2 regions of the Pseudomonas sp. GL_091 genome follow, and region 1 is predicted to be linked to the other one. Evidence: predicted binding sites of a transcription regulator. Region 1 holds the regulator's gene; the other holds the start of a gene.
What was found. The regulator FliA, encoded in region 1, starts transcription of late flagellar genes. The targets are predictions, from matches to a motif close to CTAAAGTTTNNNNNNNNNNNGCCGNTAA.

Region 1 (8,134 bases):
CGCACGGCGGTGATGCCGTCCATCATCGGCATCTCGTAGTCCATGGTGATCACGTCGGGCTTGAGGGCCAGTGCCTGATCGATCGCCTCTTTGCCGTTGGTCGCCGTGCCGACGACCTGGATATTCGAATCCGCTGAAAGAATTTCCGAGACGCGGCGGCGGAAAAACCCCGAATCGTCCACCACCAGGACTTTGACTGCCATAAACACTCCATTAGATGGAGCGAGGCCAGGCGCCCCGCTCCACCAGAATCAAATACGCCGTGTGGCGTAACGCTTGAGCATGCTCGGAACATCGAGAATCAGCGCAATGCGGCCGTCACCGGTGATGGTGGCGCCGGACATGCCCGGCGTTCCCTGGAGCATTTTGCCCAATGGCTTGATGACCACTTCTTCCTGACCCACCAGTTGATCGACGACAAAGCCGATCCGCTGCGTGCCCACCGAAAGGATCACCACATGGCCCTCGCGCTGCTCTTCGTGAGCGGCGGAGCTGACCAGCCAGCGTTTGAGATAGAACAATGGCAGTGCCTTGTCCCGCACGATCACCACTTCCTGACCGTCCACGACGTTGGTGGTCGACAGGTCGAGGTGGAAGATCTCGTTGACGTTCACCAGCGGGAACGCAAAGGCCTGGTTGCCGAGCATGACCATCAGCGTCGGCATGATCGCCAGGGTCAGCGGGACCTTGATGACGATCTTCGAACCCTGGCCCTTGGCCGAGTAGATGTTGATCGAACCGTTGAGCTGGGAAATCTTGGTTTTCACCACGTCCATGCCCACGCCGCGACCCGATACGTCGGATATCTCGGTCTTGGTCGAGAAACCCGGGGCGAAGATCAGGTTGTAGCATTCGGTGTCGCTCAAACGGTCCGCCGCATCCTTGTCCATCACACCGCGTTTAACCGCGATGGATCGCAGGACGTTCGGGTCCATGCCTTTGCCGTCATCGGAGATCGACAGCAGGATGTGGTCGCCTTCCTGCTCGGCTGCAAGAATCACCTTGCCGCCCCGGGCCTTGCCCGAGGCTTCGCGTTCTTCCGGTGACTCGATACCGTGGTCGACCGCGTTGCGCACCAAGTGGACCAGCGGATCGGCCAGGGCCTCGACGAGGTTCTTGTCGAGGTCGGTTTCTTCGCCGACCAGTTCCAGGTTGATCTCTTTCTTGAGCTGGCGAGCCAGGTCGCGAACCAGGCGCGGGAAGCGCCCGAAGACTTTCTTGATCGGTTGCATCCGGGTCTTCATGACCGCGGTTTGCAGGTCGGCGGTGACCACGTCGAGGTTCGACACAGCCTTGGACATGGCTTCGTCGCCGCTGTTGAGGCCGAGGCGGACCAGGCGGTTACGCACCAGCACCAACTCGCCGACCATGTTCATGATCTCGTCGAGACGCGCGGTATCGACGCGCACGGTGGTCTCGGCTTCGCTCGCCGGTTTTTCCGCCGGTGGCGCGGCCGGGGCACGCGCAGCAGCAGGTGCAGCGGCAGCAGCCGGCGTTTCAGCTTTTGGTTCGGGTGCCTTGGTCACTGGTTTCGGCGCCGCAGCCTTCGCGGCCGGCGCGGCAACGGACGTGTTCGATCCGCTGGCGACCGTCGCCTTGCCGACTTCGCTGAACCTGCCTTTGCCGTGCAACTCATCGAGCAGCGATTCAAATTCGTGATCGGTGATCAGATCGCTGCCGACCGCTGCGGCGGCTGGCGCGGCAGGTGCTGGCACAGAAGCAATGGCCGACTCGAGCGCATCGACAGCAAAGTTACCCTTGCCGTGCAGTTGGTCGAGCAGTGCTTCGAATTCGTCGTCAGTAATATCGGAGCTGTCGCCGGCCGCTTTCGGTGCTTCTGGCGCAGCCGGCGTAGGGACCACTGCGACAACGGCGAACTGGCCTTTACCATGCAGTTGATCGAGCAACGACTCGAACTCGGCATCGGTGATTTCGTCGCTGGCAGCGGCATTGCTGGCAGGCGCTGGAGCAGCCGCCGGGGCCTCGGCCTGCGCCTTGACGGCGTTCAGCGAGTCCAGCAGTTGTTCGAATTCATTGTCGGTGATGTCGCCCGATTCGGCTTCAGCCACAGGCGTTTGAACCACAGCAGCGACGGGCGCGGATACCACCTCGTCAGCCGATTGCGGCTCGGCCAGGCGGGCCAGCGCCGCAAGCAATTGAGGTGTCGCAGCCGTGATCGGGCGGCGTTCGCGGACTTCGCTGAACATGCTGTTCACCGCGTCCAGCGCTTCGAGAACCACGTCCATCAGTTCCGAGTCGACGCGACGTTCACCCTTGCGCAGGATGTCGAACACGTTCTCGGCGATGTGGCAGCACTCCACCAGCTCGTTGAGCTGGAGGAAGCCGGCGCCCCCTTTTACAGTGTGAAAACCGCGAAAAATTGCATTGAGCAGATCCGCATCATCCGGACGGCTTTCCAGCTCGACCAGTTGCTCGGACAGTTGCTCTAGAATCTCGCCGGCCTCAACCAGGAAATCCTGAAGGATCTCTTCATCGGCGCCGAAGCTCATTAAGGGGGTGCTCCTAACAGGTCTACCTAAAATCCAAGGCTGGATAGCAAATCGTCCACATCGTCCTGACCGGACACAACGTCTTCTCTTTTATCGGCATGAATCTGCGGACCTTCACCCTGAGAGAGATGTTTTTGTGGATCTTTTTCAGCAAGCATCGCTTCGCGGTCATGTTCGATGCCCGCAAAGCGGTCCACCTGACTGGCCATCAGCACGAGCTTGAGCAGGTTGCTTTCAACTTCGGTGACCAACTGGGTCACACGCTTGATCACCTGGCCTGTGAGGTCCTGGTAATCCTGGGCGAGCAGGATGTCGTTGAGGTTGCCCGACACCGCGCGATTGTCCGTGCCGCTGCGCGCCAGGAACCCGTCGACCCGCCGGGCCAGTTCACGAAACTCTTGCGCGCCGACTTCGCGACGCATGAAGCGCCCCCAGTCCGCGCTCAAGACCTTGGCTTCATCCGCCAGGCCATTGACCAGCGGCGTGGCACTTTCCACCAGATCCATGGTGCGGTTGGCCGCAGCCTCGGTCAGCTTGACCACATACCCCAGACGCTCGGTGGCGTCGGTGATCTGCGACACTTCTTCGGCTTGCGGCATGTGCGGGTCAATCTGGAAATTGACGATCGCGCTATGCAGTTCGCGAGTGAGCTTGCCCACTTCCTGATACAAGCCGCGGTCACGGGTCTGGTTGAGCTCATGGATCAATTGCACCGCGTCGCCGAACTTGCCTTTTTCAAGGCTCGCGACCAATTCGACGGCGTGTTTTTTCAGGGTCGACTCAAAATCGCCCAATGAAGTTTCGTTATTGCCCATAGCTCCCCCATGGCGCACTCATCAACCGATGCGTTCGAAAATCTTCTCGATTTTTTCTTTCAACGCCTGGGCCGTGAAGGGTTTGACCACATAGCCGTTAACGCCGGCCTGGGCCGCTTCGATGATCTGCTCACGCTTGGCTTCAGCGGTCACCATCAGCACCGGCAGGTGCTTGAGCTTTTCATCGGCACGCACGTGGCGCAGCAGATCGATACCGGTCATGCCAGGCATGTTCCAGTCCGTTACCAGAAAGTCGATGCTTCCGCTGTTGAGTACCGGAATGGCGGTAGTGCCATCGTCGGCCTCGACGGTGTTGGTGAACCCAAGGTCACGCAGCAGGTTCTTGATGATCCGCCGCATCGTTGAGAAGTCATCAACGATGAGGATTTTCATGTTCTTGTCCAATTCGACCTCCAAGCAGTCTTAAACGCGCCCAGCACCTGGACGCGCCATTTCAATCAATCCGGCAAAGCACTCGATGACTGTCTGGAGCACAACAGATCGCGACCGGCGCAGTTCAACACCACACCGGCCTCGTTCGCAGTGTCCCCCACACTGCCTTCAGCGCGCTCGCCACTCCCCCAAACGCCCCCGCAAACGGGCTGCGCACTGGCTGTGTAACTGGCTGACCCGAGATTCGCTGACCCCAAGGACCTCACCGATTTCCTTGAGGTTCAACTCTTCGTCGTAGTACAGCGCCAACACCAGTCGCTCACGCTCCGGCAAATTGGCAATCGCATCTGCCAGCGCAGCCTGGAAGCGTTCATCTTCCAGGTCGCGTGACGGCTCGATATGAGCACTCGCGCCATCCTCGTGCAGCCCTTCGTGTTCGCCGTCCTGCAACAGATCGTCGAAACTGAACAGCCGGCTGCCCAGGGTGTCGTTCAAAATCCCGTAGTAATCGTCGAGACTCAATTGGAGTTCGGCCGCAACTTCGTGATCTTTAGCATCACGACCGGTTTTCGCTTCAATCGAGCGAATGGCGTCGCTGACCATGCGTGTATTGCGGTGAACCGAACGTGGCGCCCAGTCCCCCTTACGCACTTCATCGAGCATGGCGCCGCGGATTCGAATGCCCGCGTACGTCTCGAAACTGGCGCCTTTGCTGGCGTCATATTTGGTCGACACTTCAAGCAGGCCGATCATCCCGGCCTGGATCAGGTCTTCGACCTGGACACTGGCCGGCAGGCGCGCCAACAAGTGGTAGGCAATGCGTTTAACCAGCGGCGCGTAACGCTCGATCAGCTCGTACTGCGCATCACGCGCCGATGTTTTGTAGAGGTTGTAACCGCTTGCCGTCATAGAACCGGTCCTGCTGTCTGCTGCACGAGGCGCTCGACGAAAAATTCCAGGTGCCCGCGCGGGTTGGCAGGCAGCGGCCAGGTATCGACCTTCTGTGCGATCGCCTTGAATGCCAGCGAGCACTTGGAACGCGGGAAGGCCTCGTAGACGGCGCGCTGCTTCTGCACCGCCTTGCGCACGCTTTCGTCGTAGGGCACCGCGCCGACGTATTGCAGGGCGACGTCGAGGAAGCGATCCGTGACCTTGGTCAACTTGGCGAACAGGTTGCGCCCTTCCTGCGGACTCTGGGCCATGTTGGCCAGGACGCGGAAGCGGTTCATGCCGTAGTCACGATTAAGCAGTTTGATCAATGCGTAGGCGTCAGTGATCGAGGTCGGCTCGTCGCACACCACCAGCAGCACTTCCTGGGCTGCGCGAACGAAACTGACTACCGAGTCACCAATGCCCGCAGCTGTGTCGATCACCAATACGTCGAGGTTGTCGCCGATATCGCTGAAGGCCTGGATCAGGCCGGCGTGTTGCGCGGGGCTCAGATGCACCATGCTCTGAGTGCCGGATGCGGCCGGAACGATACGGATACCGCCGGGTCCCTGCAGCAGTACATCGCGCAGTTCGCAGCGGCCCTCGATCACGTCGGCCAAGGTACGTTTGGGTGTCAGGCCCAGCAGAACGTCGACGTTCGCCAGTCCCAGGTCGGCGTCCAACAGCATGACGCGCCGGCCAAGCTCAGCCAGAGCCAGGGACAAGTTCACTGACACATTAGTTTTCCCGACGCCACCTTTGCCGCCGGTCACCGCGATCACCTGTACGGGATGCATGCTGCCCATGTTATTTCTTTACCTTGTCTTGCATAGACGGAGGCCACATTACTGGCTGCGCGTTCACAAACGGAACAATGCATGGCAGACCATCGATGTAGGTACAAAAACTGTTCATTACTACCTTAGCCAACCTGCTTGGTTTGGCTGTGGTAAATATCAGCGAACATGTCAGCCATGGCTTCTTCGCTGGGTTCTTCCTGCATTTGCACGCTGACGGCGCGACTGACCAACTGATGACGGCGCGGCAGATGGAGATCATCCGGAATCCGCGGGCCATCGGTCAGGTAGGCCACGGGTAACTCATGACTGATGGCCAAGCTCAGCACCTCGCCCAGACTAGCCGTTTCATCCAGTTTAGTCAGGATGCAGCCCGCGAGCCCGCAACGCTTGTAACTGTGATAAGCGGCGGTTAGAACCTGTTTCTGGCTGGTGGTTGCCAGGACCAGATAATTTTTCGAGCGGATGCCTCGACCGGCCAGGCTTTCGAGCTGCATGCGCAGGGCCGGGTCGCTGGCCTGCAGGCCGGCGGTATCGATCAGCACCACGCGCTTGCGCAGCAAGGGCTCCAGCGCCTGCACCAGGGACTGGCCCGGATCGACGTGGGTCACCGGCACGTTGAGAATGCGCCCCAGGGTCTTGAGCTGCTCCTGGGCACCAATGCGGAAGCTGTCCATGCTCACCAGCGCTATGTTCTGCGCGCCGTACTTGAGCACGTAACGGGCGGCCAGCTTGGCCAGGGTGGTGGTCTTGCCCATGCCGGCCGGGCCGACCATGGCAATCACGCCGCCTTCTTCCAGAGGCTCAATTTCCGGTGTCACGATCATGCGCGCCAGGTGCGCCAGCAACATGCGCCAGGCCTGACGAGGCTCTTCGATATCGGTGATCATCGCCAAAAGGTCGCGCGACAGCGGGCCGGACAGGCCGATGCGTTGCAGGCGACGCCAGAGGTTGGCCTGGTCCGGACGGCTGCCCTGCAGCTGATTCCAGGCCAGCGAGCCCAGCTGTACTTCCATGAGTTCGCGCAGGCTGTTGAGCTCGAAACGCATCGAGTCGAACGCGCGCGGGTCCACGCCAGTGGAGGCTGGTGCAGCGGCCGGTGCGGGGCGACGGGGTTCGGCGTAGGTTGGCTCGATCAACGGCTCGGCTGCGGTGAGCGGCAAGCCTGCGAACAACTGGCGATTGGTCGCATTGTCGCTCTCGCCGTCGCCACGCAGGCTCAATTCGGCCTGGGCGGTGACGATCCGCGACTGAGTCTTGCGCAGCTCGTCTTCGAGTTCCATGTTCGGAACCCGCGGTGCCAGCGCCGACAACTTGTAATCCAGTGCAGCCGTCAGTTCGACACCTCCTGCGATCCGGCGGTTGCCAATGATGGCGGCATCAGCGCCCAGCTCATCGCGAACCAGCTTCATGGCCTGACGCATATCGGCGGCGAAAAAACGCTTAACTTGCATAAACCACTACCTCAGCCGTTGGGCCCTACTGTCGCAACGATGGTCACTTGCTTGTTGTCAGGGATTTCCTGGTAAGCCAACACGTGCAAACCCGGGACTGCGAGCCGACCGAATCGCGAGAGCATCGCGCGAACCGGACCTGCCACCAGCAGAATCACCGGCTGACCTTGCATCTCCTGGCGCTGCGCCGCGTCGATCAACGAACGTTGCAGCTTCTCAGCCATGCTTGGCTCCAGCAGAACGCCCTCTTCCGAGCCTTGCCCGGCCTTTTGCAGACTATTGAGCAATATCTGTTCCAACCTTGGCTCCAGCGTGATGACTGGCAGCTCCGACTCAGTGCCTACAATGCTTTGGACGATTGCACGGGATACGCCAACCCGCACGGCAGCCACCAGCGCGGCGGTATCTTGACTCTTGGCGGCATTGTTGGCGATGGCCTCGGCAATGCTGCGGATGTCGCGCACCGGCACTTGTTCGGCCAACAGCGCCTGCAGCACCTTGAGCAGCTGCGACAGCGAAACCACGCCCGGCACCAGCTCCTCGGCCAGTTTCGGCGAGCTTTTGCCCAGCAATTGCATGAGCTGCTGCACTTCTTCGTGACCGATCAGTTCACTGGAATGCTTGTAAAGTATCTGGTTCAGGTGGGTGGCCACTACTGTACTGGCATCGACCACCGTATAACCGAGGGATTGCGCTTGGGCGCGCTGGCTGATTTCGATCCAGACCGCCTCCAGGCCGAAAGCCGGATCTTTGGCGGTAATGCCGTTGAGCGTGCCGTAGACCTGCCCCGGGTTGATCGCCAGCTCGCGATCCGGGTAAATCTCTGCTTCGGCCAGGATTACCCCCATGAGGGTCAGTCGGTAGGCACTGGGCGCCAGGTCGAGGTTGTCGCGGATATGCACCGTGGGCATCAGGAAGCCCAGATCCTGGGACAGCTTCTTGCGCACCCCCTTGATCCGCGCCAGCAACTGGCCGCCCTGGTTGCGGTCCACCAACGGAATCAGGCGATAACCCACTTCCAGGCCGATCATGTCGATGGGCGTCACGTCATCCCAGCCAAGCTCCTTGGTTTCCTGGGCGCGGGCCGGCGACGGCAGCAACTCCTGCTGGCGCTTGACCTCTTGCAGGGCCTGAACCTTGGCGACGTTCTGCTTTTTCCAGAACAGGTAAGCGCCACCGGCCGCCAGGGCCGCCATGCTCAGGAACGAAAAATGCGGCATGCCGGGCACCAGGCC
Region 2 (8,134 bases), 2.9 Mb from region 1:
TCTCTCGGCGCAGTCGACTGATGTCGGCGTCAACAAGGCCACTGCCAAGCTGTTCCCGGTCGCCAATACCCCGGCAGCGATCCATGCCCTGGGAGTCGAGGGACTGTCGGAGTACATCAAGACCATCGGCCTGTACAACAGCAAAGCGAAAAACGTGATCGAAACCTGCCGCTTGCTGGTCGAGCGTCACGCCGGTGAAGTGCCACAAACCCGCGAAGAGCTGGAAGCACTGCCCGGTGTCGGCCGCAAAACCGCCAATGTGGTACTCAACACTGCATTCCGTCAGCTAACCATGGCCGTCGACACGCATATTTTCAGGGTCAGCAACCGGACTGGCATTGCTCCCGGAAAGAATGTGGTGGAAGTCGAGAAAAAACTGATGAAATTCGTGCCCAAGGAATACCTGCTCGACTCCCATCACTGGCTGATCCTTCACGGCCGCTATGTTTGCCTGGCCCGCAAGCCCCGATGCGGGAGCTGCCGGATCGAGGACTTGTGCGAATACAAGCACAAAACCTCCGACGATTGAGGCGCTATTAGGTTTATTGAATTATCGATTGAAAAAATCTTTTTTACCCGCCGGGAGATTGTCGATATAAGGAGCGCCAAAGGCCTTCTTAGCCTGGAGCAACTAAATGAGTACTGGCAAAGAGCAACTGGACGTAGAAGACGACTTCACCACCGCCGAAACCGATGACGCTGAGCCGGTGGTTGAAGTAGCGAAAACTAATCTGAGCAAACGCCGCACCATCGACAACCTGCTGGAGGAGCGCCGACTGCAAAAGCAATTGGCCGATTACGATTTTGACTTATGACACCTCAAAGCCTCCCGAAACGGAGGCTTTTTTCTAAGTGCCATACTCCGGTAGACGCCCCTTGTCGCGCAGTTACGTCATCACACCAGACCATTGCGTTGTGCCAGCTCGATCAGATCGACCAGAGAACGCGCATTCAGCTTGAGCAACAGGCGGGTCTTGTAAGTACTGACTGTTTTATTACTGAGAAACATTCCATCGGCAATCTCTTTATTGGTCTTTCCTCGGGCCAACTGTTGCAAGACCATCATTTCCCGTCCTGACAAGCGATCAACCATATCAGCCTCACTGGCATTTCCCAAACTGCAACGCACGGTATGCAAGGCTTGGTTAGGAAAGTAACTGTAGCCTGACAACACCGCCTTTATTGCACTGAGCAACTCCGTCAGGTCTTGTTGTTTGCAGACATAACCGGCTGCACCGGATTGCATGCAACGCATGGAAAAATGCCCCGGTGCCTGGGAAGTCAAAATCAGCACTTTCATAGGCATTGAGGTCGAAGACAAACGCGCGATGACTTCCAACCCGTCCAGCTTCGGAATCCCGATATCCAGAATGACAATATCCGGCATAAGTTCACGGGCTAGTTGCAGTGCGTCCACACCATTATCGGTTTCTGCAATAACTTCGTAGCCATGACGCTCCATTAGCATACGTACCGCAAGACGAATGACGGGGTGATCATCCACGATCAGCACTTTATTCATGGGCAAGTCCAATTTTCGCTGTTCGAATTTTTAGAGCCCGCACAATAGCCTAGTCGTTTCACCCATGGCATGTCGCCCTTCCCAGCCACCCACACCAAGAGACATCCCCTACAAACAACACGGATTTCTCCTACAAAAATCCCTCGAGCAGAATCAATTGAAAACTGTATCAGCGTCAGTGTGTCGCACTTTCCAGCCGTCACTTCTATCGATTTACGACCAAAATTTTCCGAGAGCCAGCTTGAGCGGTAGCACCCTGAAAAACATAAGCCTCTACCACTCTGTTAAAACCCAACTGATATTTACGCACTAAACATTCACACCAGACATATCACACACCAAGCATCCAATTATTCTTACAGCAAATAATATTTTTTGAGCAATCATTAAAACACCACCACCATTCAAAAAATCGAAGAGCAACACAACAAACAAAAATGCGTATCAAAACCAACAAGCAATAAAATTCACTACAATAATCACCACATAAAACCAACCTCATAAACCATTCGAGAAAAGACAACCCGGCATGAGTACAGAACATGATAAAAAAACGAATCACCAACCCGATGACAATTATCGCGATATTCGCAGCACTCTCTGAAACTTCGGCAGCCGTTTCTCTACCTTTCCTCGACCAAGAGGAAAGAGAACTCTACGTCTGGTTTCTGATCAGCTTTCCGTTTTATTTACTTTTGCTTTTTTTCGCGACACTCAACTTCAACTACAAATCCCTTTATGCGCCCTCCGACTTTGAAAAGGGAAAACACTTCATGAAGGTCATGGATGATGCTGGGCGGCCGGAAAAAAAAGCGTCCGGGAAGTCATCTGGAAATCCCGCTCTGGAAACGTCAATGAATGACCCGCAGTCAACTCGAACGCCCTGCGGCGCACAGGACCCGCCAACCGAGATTGGTCTGCAAACCACTGTCTCTGTTCAGCACCAGCTTCAGTTACCGGAGCTTATAAAAGACCTGTACATCGTTGATGCACGCTGGATGAGCAAGGAGGTCGAGTTTGGAGCGCTGCTGGAAAACCTCCAGAGGCCACGGGAAAAGACGGCGTACGTGACTCTGTTTGTCACTTGTGCCGTTTCGGAGACTTTACTGAAAGCCAGTGCGCTTAAATATTCAAAGCAGACCAGGAAGCGCTGTGCCGCCTTTTATGTTGCCTACAATCTGGACTCGCACAGGTTGTCGGTCATTGATCAGGCCGGGCAACCGGCGAACAACAACGTGTAGTACAGGTCAGACCATCGAGAAGGAGAAAAACAGGAAATCATCAGCGGAAACGAAAACACCCAACAACGTAGTAACTGGCGTCACACCCCGTTTTCAGGTACCTGACCTCGTCGAGGACGAGGTCAGGTATACATCACGATTTCAAAGGGCTCAGAACAGCTTCCGGCCTTTGTTCGCCGCAATGCGCATGCGCAGGGCGTTGAGCTTGATGAAGCCCGCAGCATCCGCCTGGTTGTACGCGCCGCCATCTTCTTCGAAGGTAGCGATGTTGGCGTCGAACAGCGAGTCGTCGGACTTGCGGCCAGTGACGATCACATTGCCCTTGTACAGCTTCAGGCGCACAACGCCGTTCACGTTGACCTGAGACGCATCGATCATCTGTTGCAGCATCAGACGCTCAGGGCTCCACCAGTAGCCGGTGTAGATCAGGCTGGCGTACTTAGGCATCAGCTCGTCTTTGAGGTGAGCCACTTCGCGGTCCAGGGTGATCGATTCGATCGCACGGTGGGCACGCAGCATGATGGTGCCGCCAGGGGTTTCGTAGCAGCCACGGGACTTCATGCCCACGTAGCGGTTCTCGACGATGTCGAGACGGCCGATACCGTGTTCGCCACCGATACGGTTCAGGGTCGCCAGCACAGTGGCCGGAGTCATTTCGACGCCGTCCAACGCGACGATGTCGCCGTTGCGGTAGGTCAGTTCCAGGTACTGCGCCTTGTCTGGAGCGTTTTCCGGGGAAACGGTCCAGCGCCACATGTCTTCTTCGTGCTCGGTCCAGGTGTCTTCCAGCACGCCACCTTCATAGGAGATGTGCAGCAAGTTGGCATCCATGGAGTACGGGGACTTCTTCTTGCCGTGGCGCTCGATCGGGATCGCGTGCTTATCGGCGTAATCCATCAGCTTTTCACGGGACAGCAGGTCCCATTCGCGCCAAGGGGCAATCACTTTCACACCAGGTTTCAAGGCGTACGCGCCCAGTTCGAAACGAACCTGGTCGTTGCCCTTGCCGGTGGCGCCATGGGAAATGGCGTCTGCACCGGTTTCGTTGGCGATTTCGATCAGGCGCTTGGCGATCAGCGGACGAGCGATGGAAGTACCCAGCAGGTACTCGCCCTCGTAAACGGTGTTGGCGCGGAACATCGGGAAAACGAAATCGCGCACGAACTCTTCGCGCAAGTCGTCGATGTAGATCTCTTTGACGCCCATGGCCTGAGCCTTGGCACGTGCAGGTTCGACCTCTTCGCCCTGACCCAGGTCAGCGGTGAAGGTCACCACTTCACAGTTATAAGTATCCTGCAGCCACTTGAGGATCACCGAAGTGTCCAGGCCGCCGGAATACGCCAGAACGACCTTGTTTACGTCCGCCATGCCATCACTCCACGGGGTTCTACGGAAAGCCGTCAAGTCTACCGCTCATGCAGGATAATTTACAGGGGCGCGACAGCTTATGACGACGAAGCGACAGATTCTGTCGAAGGCGCGACGATTACAGCCGGGTCAGGAAGTGGCCGAAGTGGCCGCTTTCGTCGCCTGCGGAGCGACTTGTTCCACAGATGCTCCGCGCTCCAGGCGTACCGCTACCCGACGGTTCTTCGCGCGGTTGGTGTTGCTGGTATTAGGCGCCAACGGATAACGCTCGCCATGGAAACGCATGGTGATTTGCGACTCCTGGATGCCGTTGGCCTTGAAGAACTCCAGCACTGCCAGGGCTCGGCGCCGCGACAGGTCGCGGTTGGTCAGGCGGTTGCCGCTGTTGTCGGAGTGACCGTCGAGCTCGATGTGATTGACCGTCGGATCGGCCTTCATGTACTCCAGCATCACCTGCAGTTTGGCTTTTGCGGCGCTGTCGAGTTCTATTCCGCCGCCGGGGAAGCCGATTTCGGATTGCTTCACCTGTTCGAAATTCTGTGGCAACAGTTTCGCCACACAACCCTGGTAGTCGGCAAACGCCTTGGTGAACCTGACCGGTAGCAAGCGCACTTCCGACACCCGCCCATCCCCCGAGGAATGGCGAACCACCGGACTGCGACCGTCCATCAGTCCGCTGATCAGGCGTCCGGCCTGAACCTGTGAACTGTTGAACAATACGTTGCCGTTGCCGATTCTCACCGTGCCCAGGTTGATATCGTCACGCCCCGGTTGCCACGGTGCCGCAGCCGCCAGCAAGGTCGCCGAACCGCCGCCGATCATCGGATTGTAGGTTTTCAGACGAAAAGTCGCCTGCTCGCCGGCACGACGCACGAACTCGCCCGAACCGAAGTCGGTGATCGGCTGAGTCAGGCGGCATTCGAACTTGTCACCCTCGACCGTCCACTCAATGCTCTCCAGACGGGTCTGGAAAGTGAGCGCCATCACGGGAAGACTGGCAAACACACTGAGCAAGGCTAAAAAACGCTGGCGCACGGGAGGCTCCACTGGCTTCTACAACAAAAAGACCGACACACACATGTTTACGGCATACCTGTTGGATATCGGAAGCTTCCTGCAAAACTTGATAGCGAGTGCCTGCAAGAGTCTTTTCCGGTAGCATTCCCTTGAGTTTGACCCGCCTGGAATCCCCTCATGTCCGACCGCCTGACCCTGCTGCGTCCCGACGACTGGCATATTCATCTTCGCGATGGTGCCGTATTGACCAATACCGTCGCGGATGTCGCGCGCACCTTTGGCCGCGCCATCATCATGCCCAACCTGGTTCCACCGGTGCGCAACGCGACCGAAGCCGACGGCTATCGCCAGCGGATTCTCGCTGCCCGCCCGGCCGGCAGCCTGTTCGAGCCACTGATGGTCCTGTACCTGACCGACCGCACCCAGCCTGAAGAAATTCGCGAGGCCAAAGCCTGCGGATTCATTCACGCCGCCAAGCTGTACCCGGCCGGCGCGACCACCAACTCGGACTCTGGCGTCACCAGCATCGACAAGATTTTCCCTGCACTTGAGGCCATGGCCGAAGTCGGGATGCCGTTGCTGGTTCACGGTGAAGTCACCCGTGGTGATGTCGACGTGTTCGACCGCGAAAAAATCTTCATCGACGAGCACATGCGCCGTGTGGTCGAGCGTTTCCCGACCCTCAAAGTGGTCTTCGAACACATCACCACCACGGACGCCGTGCAGTTCGTCAACTCGGCTTCAGCCAACGTCGGCGCGACCATCACCGCGCACCACCTGCTGTACAACCGCAACCACATGCTGGTGGGCGGGATTCGGCCGCACTTCTATTGCCTGCCGATCCTCAAGCGCAATACCCACCAGGAAGCCCTGCTCGACGCGGCCACCAGCGGCAGCGAGAAGTTCTTCCTCGGCACCGACTCGGCGCCCCACGCCCAGCACGCCAAGGAAGCAGCCTGCGGTTGCGCCGGTTGCTACACCGCTTATGCAGCGATCGAGATGTATGCCGAAGCCTTCGAACAGCGCAACGCGCTGGACAAACTCGAAGCCTTCGCCAGCCTCAACGGCCCCAGGTTCTATGGCCTGCCGGCGAACACCGATCGCATCACCCTGGTCCGTGAAGAGTGGACCGCCCCGACCAGCCTGCCATTTGGCGAGCTGACCGTTATCCCGCTGCGCGCCGGTGAAAAACTGCGCTGGCGCCTGCTGGAGGAACACGCGTGAGTGAAGACCATTTCGACGACGAACTGGAAGGCAACGGCGGCGGAGGCGGCCCTCGTCATCCAATGGCTGCCAGGTTCCGTGGTTACCTGCCAGTTGTCGTCGACGTAGAAACCGGTGGCTTCAATTCGGCCACCGACGCCCTGCTGGAAATCGCCGCGACCACCATCGCCATGGATGAAAAGGGTTTCGTTTATCCGGATCACACCTACTTCTTCCGTGTCGAGCCGTTCGAAGGCGCGAACATCGAAGCGGCTGCCCTGGAATTCACCGGGATCAAGCTCGATCACCCCCTGCGCATGGCCGTGAGTGAAGAGTCTGCCCTGAACGATATCTTCCGCGGCGTGCGCAAGGCCCTCAAGGCCAATGGCTGCAAACGGGCGATCCTGGTCGGGCATAACAGCAGCTTCGACCTGGGCTTTCTCAATGCTGCGGTTGCGCGGCTGGACATGAAGCGCAATCCGTTCCACCCGTTCTCCAGTTTCGATACCGCAACGCTCGCTGGCCTCGCTTACGGTCAAACCGTACTGGCCAAGGCTTGCCAGGCAGCGGACATCGACTTCGATGGTCGCGAGGCTCACTCGGCTCGCTATGACACCGAGAAGACGGCAGAGCTGTTCTGCGGCATCGTCAATCGCTGGAAGCAGATGGGCGGCTGGGAAGACTTCGACGATTGATGTGTTGTAGGAGCGAGCTTGCTCGCGATGGTCGTGAACGATAACGCGGGGAGCTTGACTCTCCGCAGCGCACTCAAGTCCATCGTCGGAACGCCGCCCGGAGCAAGCTCGCTCCTACAGAGAGCAAAAAACGCCCATAAAAAAACCGGCCTCGATGGCCGGTTTTTTTGTACCTGCTTTTTATAGCTGGAGCGTGCGCCTTACAGAGCGGCAGCGTGCTCGGTCAGGTAAGCCGCAACGCCTTCTGGCGAAGCGTTCATGCCTTTGTCGCCTTTCTTCCAGTTGGCAGGGCAGACTTCGCCGTGCGCTTCGTGGAATTGCAGAGCGTCGACCAGACGGATCAGCTCTTCCATGTTACGGCCCAGCGGCAGGTCGTTGATGATCTGCGAGCGGACAACGCCTTTGTCGTCGATCAGGAACGCGCCACGGAAAGCAACGCCGTCAGCGGACTGAACGTCGTAGGCCTTCATGATGTCCTGCTTGATGTCGGCAGCCATGGTGTAGCGAACCTGGCCGATACCGCCATTGTTCACTGGAGTGTTGCGCCATGCGTTGTGGGTGAAGTGCGAGTCGATCGAAACAGCGATCACTTCAACGTTGCGTGCCTTGAACTCAGACATGCGGTTGTCCAGAGCGATCAGCTCGGACGGGCAAACGAAGGTGAAGTCCAGTGGGTAGAAGAACACCAGGCCGTATTTGCCTTTGATCGCCGAGGACAGGGTGAAGCTGTCAACGATCTCGCCATTGCCGAGTACGGCCGGTACGGTGAAGTCAGGGGCTTGCTTGCCTACGAGTACGCTCATTGGATATCTCCTGGTGTAATAGCGTGAGAAACAGGGTTCGCATCAGCCTGCCACCCTGAGGCGACAGCCCTGTGACACGATCCCCGGTCGCAAAAGACCGGCCATCATACACCGCGTGTTTGAGCTGGCTTAGCTGTTTTTTCCCCGTACGATGAAATCCCCGACGGTTTTGTATCACCGATTTGCCAGGCCGACCGTTCGTCAGCCATACCCGCTTATGGCGAAAAGTGCCCTGAAACCACTTTGACAATCATTCTCGTTAACATTAAGATCCATCGCAATTGA

Region 2: the regulator FliA is predicted to act here: its motif matches at 5,232-5,259, upstream of AC3ITY_RS26980 (flagellar protein MotY).

Annotation. Positions count from the first base shown of each region.
Region 1 is NZ_CM174451.1:1,707,487-1,715,620, reverse strand. Features, by position in the region: gene AC3ITY_RS07830 (protein-glutamate methylesterase/protein-glutamine glutaminase) at 1-203, opposite strand, end outside; gene AC3ITY_RS07825 (chemotaxis protein CheA) at 252-2,510, opposite strand; gene AC3ITY_RS07820 (protein phosphatase CheZ) at 2,537-3,325, opposite strand; gene AC3ITY_RS07815 (chemotaxis response regulator CheY) at 3,347-3,718, opposite strand; gene fliA (RNA polymerase sigma factor FliA) at 3,887-4,627, opposite strand; gene fleN (flagellar synthesis regulator FleN) at 4,624-5,454, opposite strand; gene flhF (flagellar biosynthesis GTPase FlhF) at 5,571-6,899, opposite strand; gene flhA (flagellar biosynthesis protein FlhA) at 6,911-8,134, opposite strand, start outside.
Region 2 is NZ_CM174451.1:5,933,734-5,941,867, forward strand. Features, by position in the region: gene nth (endonuclease III) at 1-529, shown strand, start outside; gene AC3ITY_RS26960 (PA3496 family putative envelope integrity protein) at 636-815, shown strand; gene AC3ITY_RS26965 (response regulator transcription factor) at 896-1,522, opposite strand; gene AC3ITY_RS26970 (hypothetical protein) at 2,065-2,763, shown strand; gene AC3ITY_RS26975 (argininosuccinate synthase) at 2,914-4,131, opposite strand; gene AC3ITY_RS26980 (flagellar protein MotY) at 4,261-5,166, opposite strand; gene pyrC (dihydroorotase) at 5,326-6,372, shown strand; gene rnt (ribonuclease T) at 6,369-7,046, shown strand; gene AC3ITY_RS26995 (peroxiredoxin) at 7,247-7,849, opposite strand.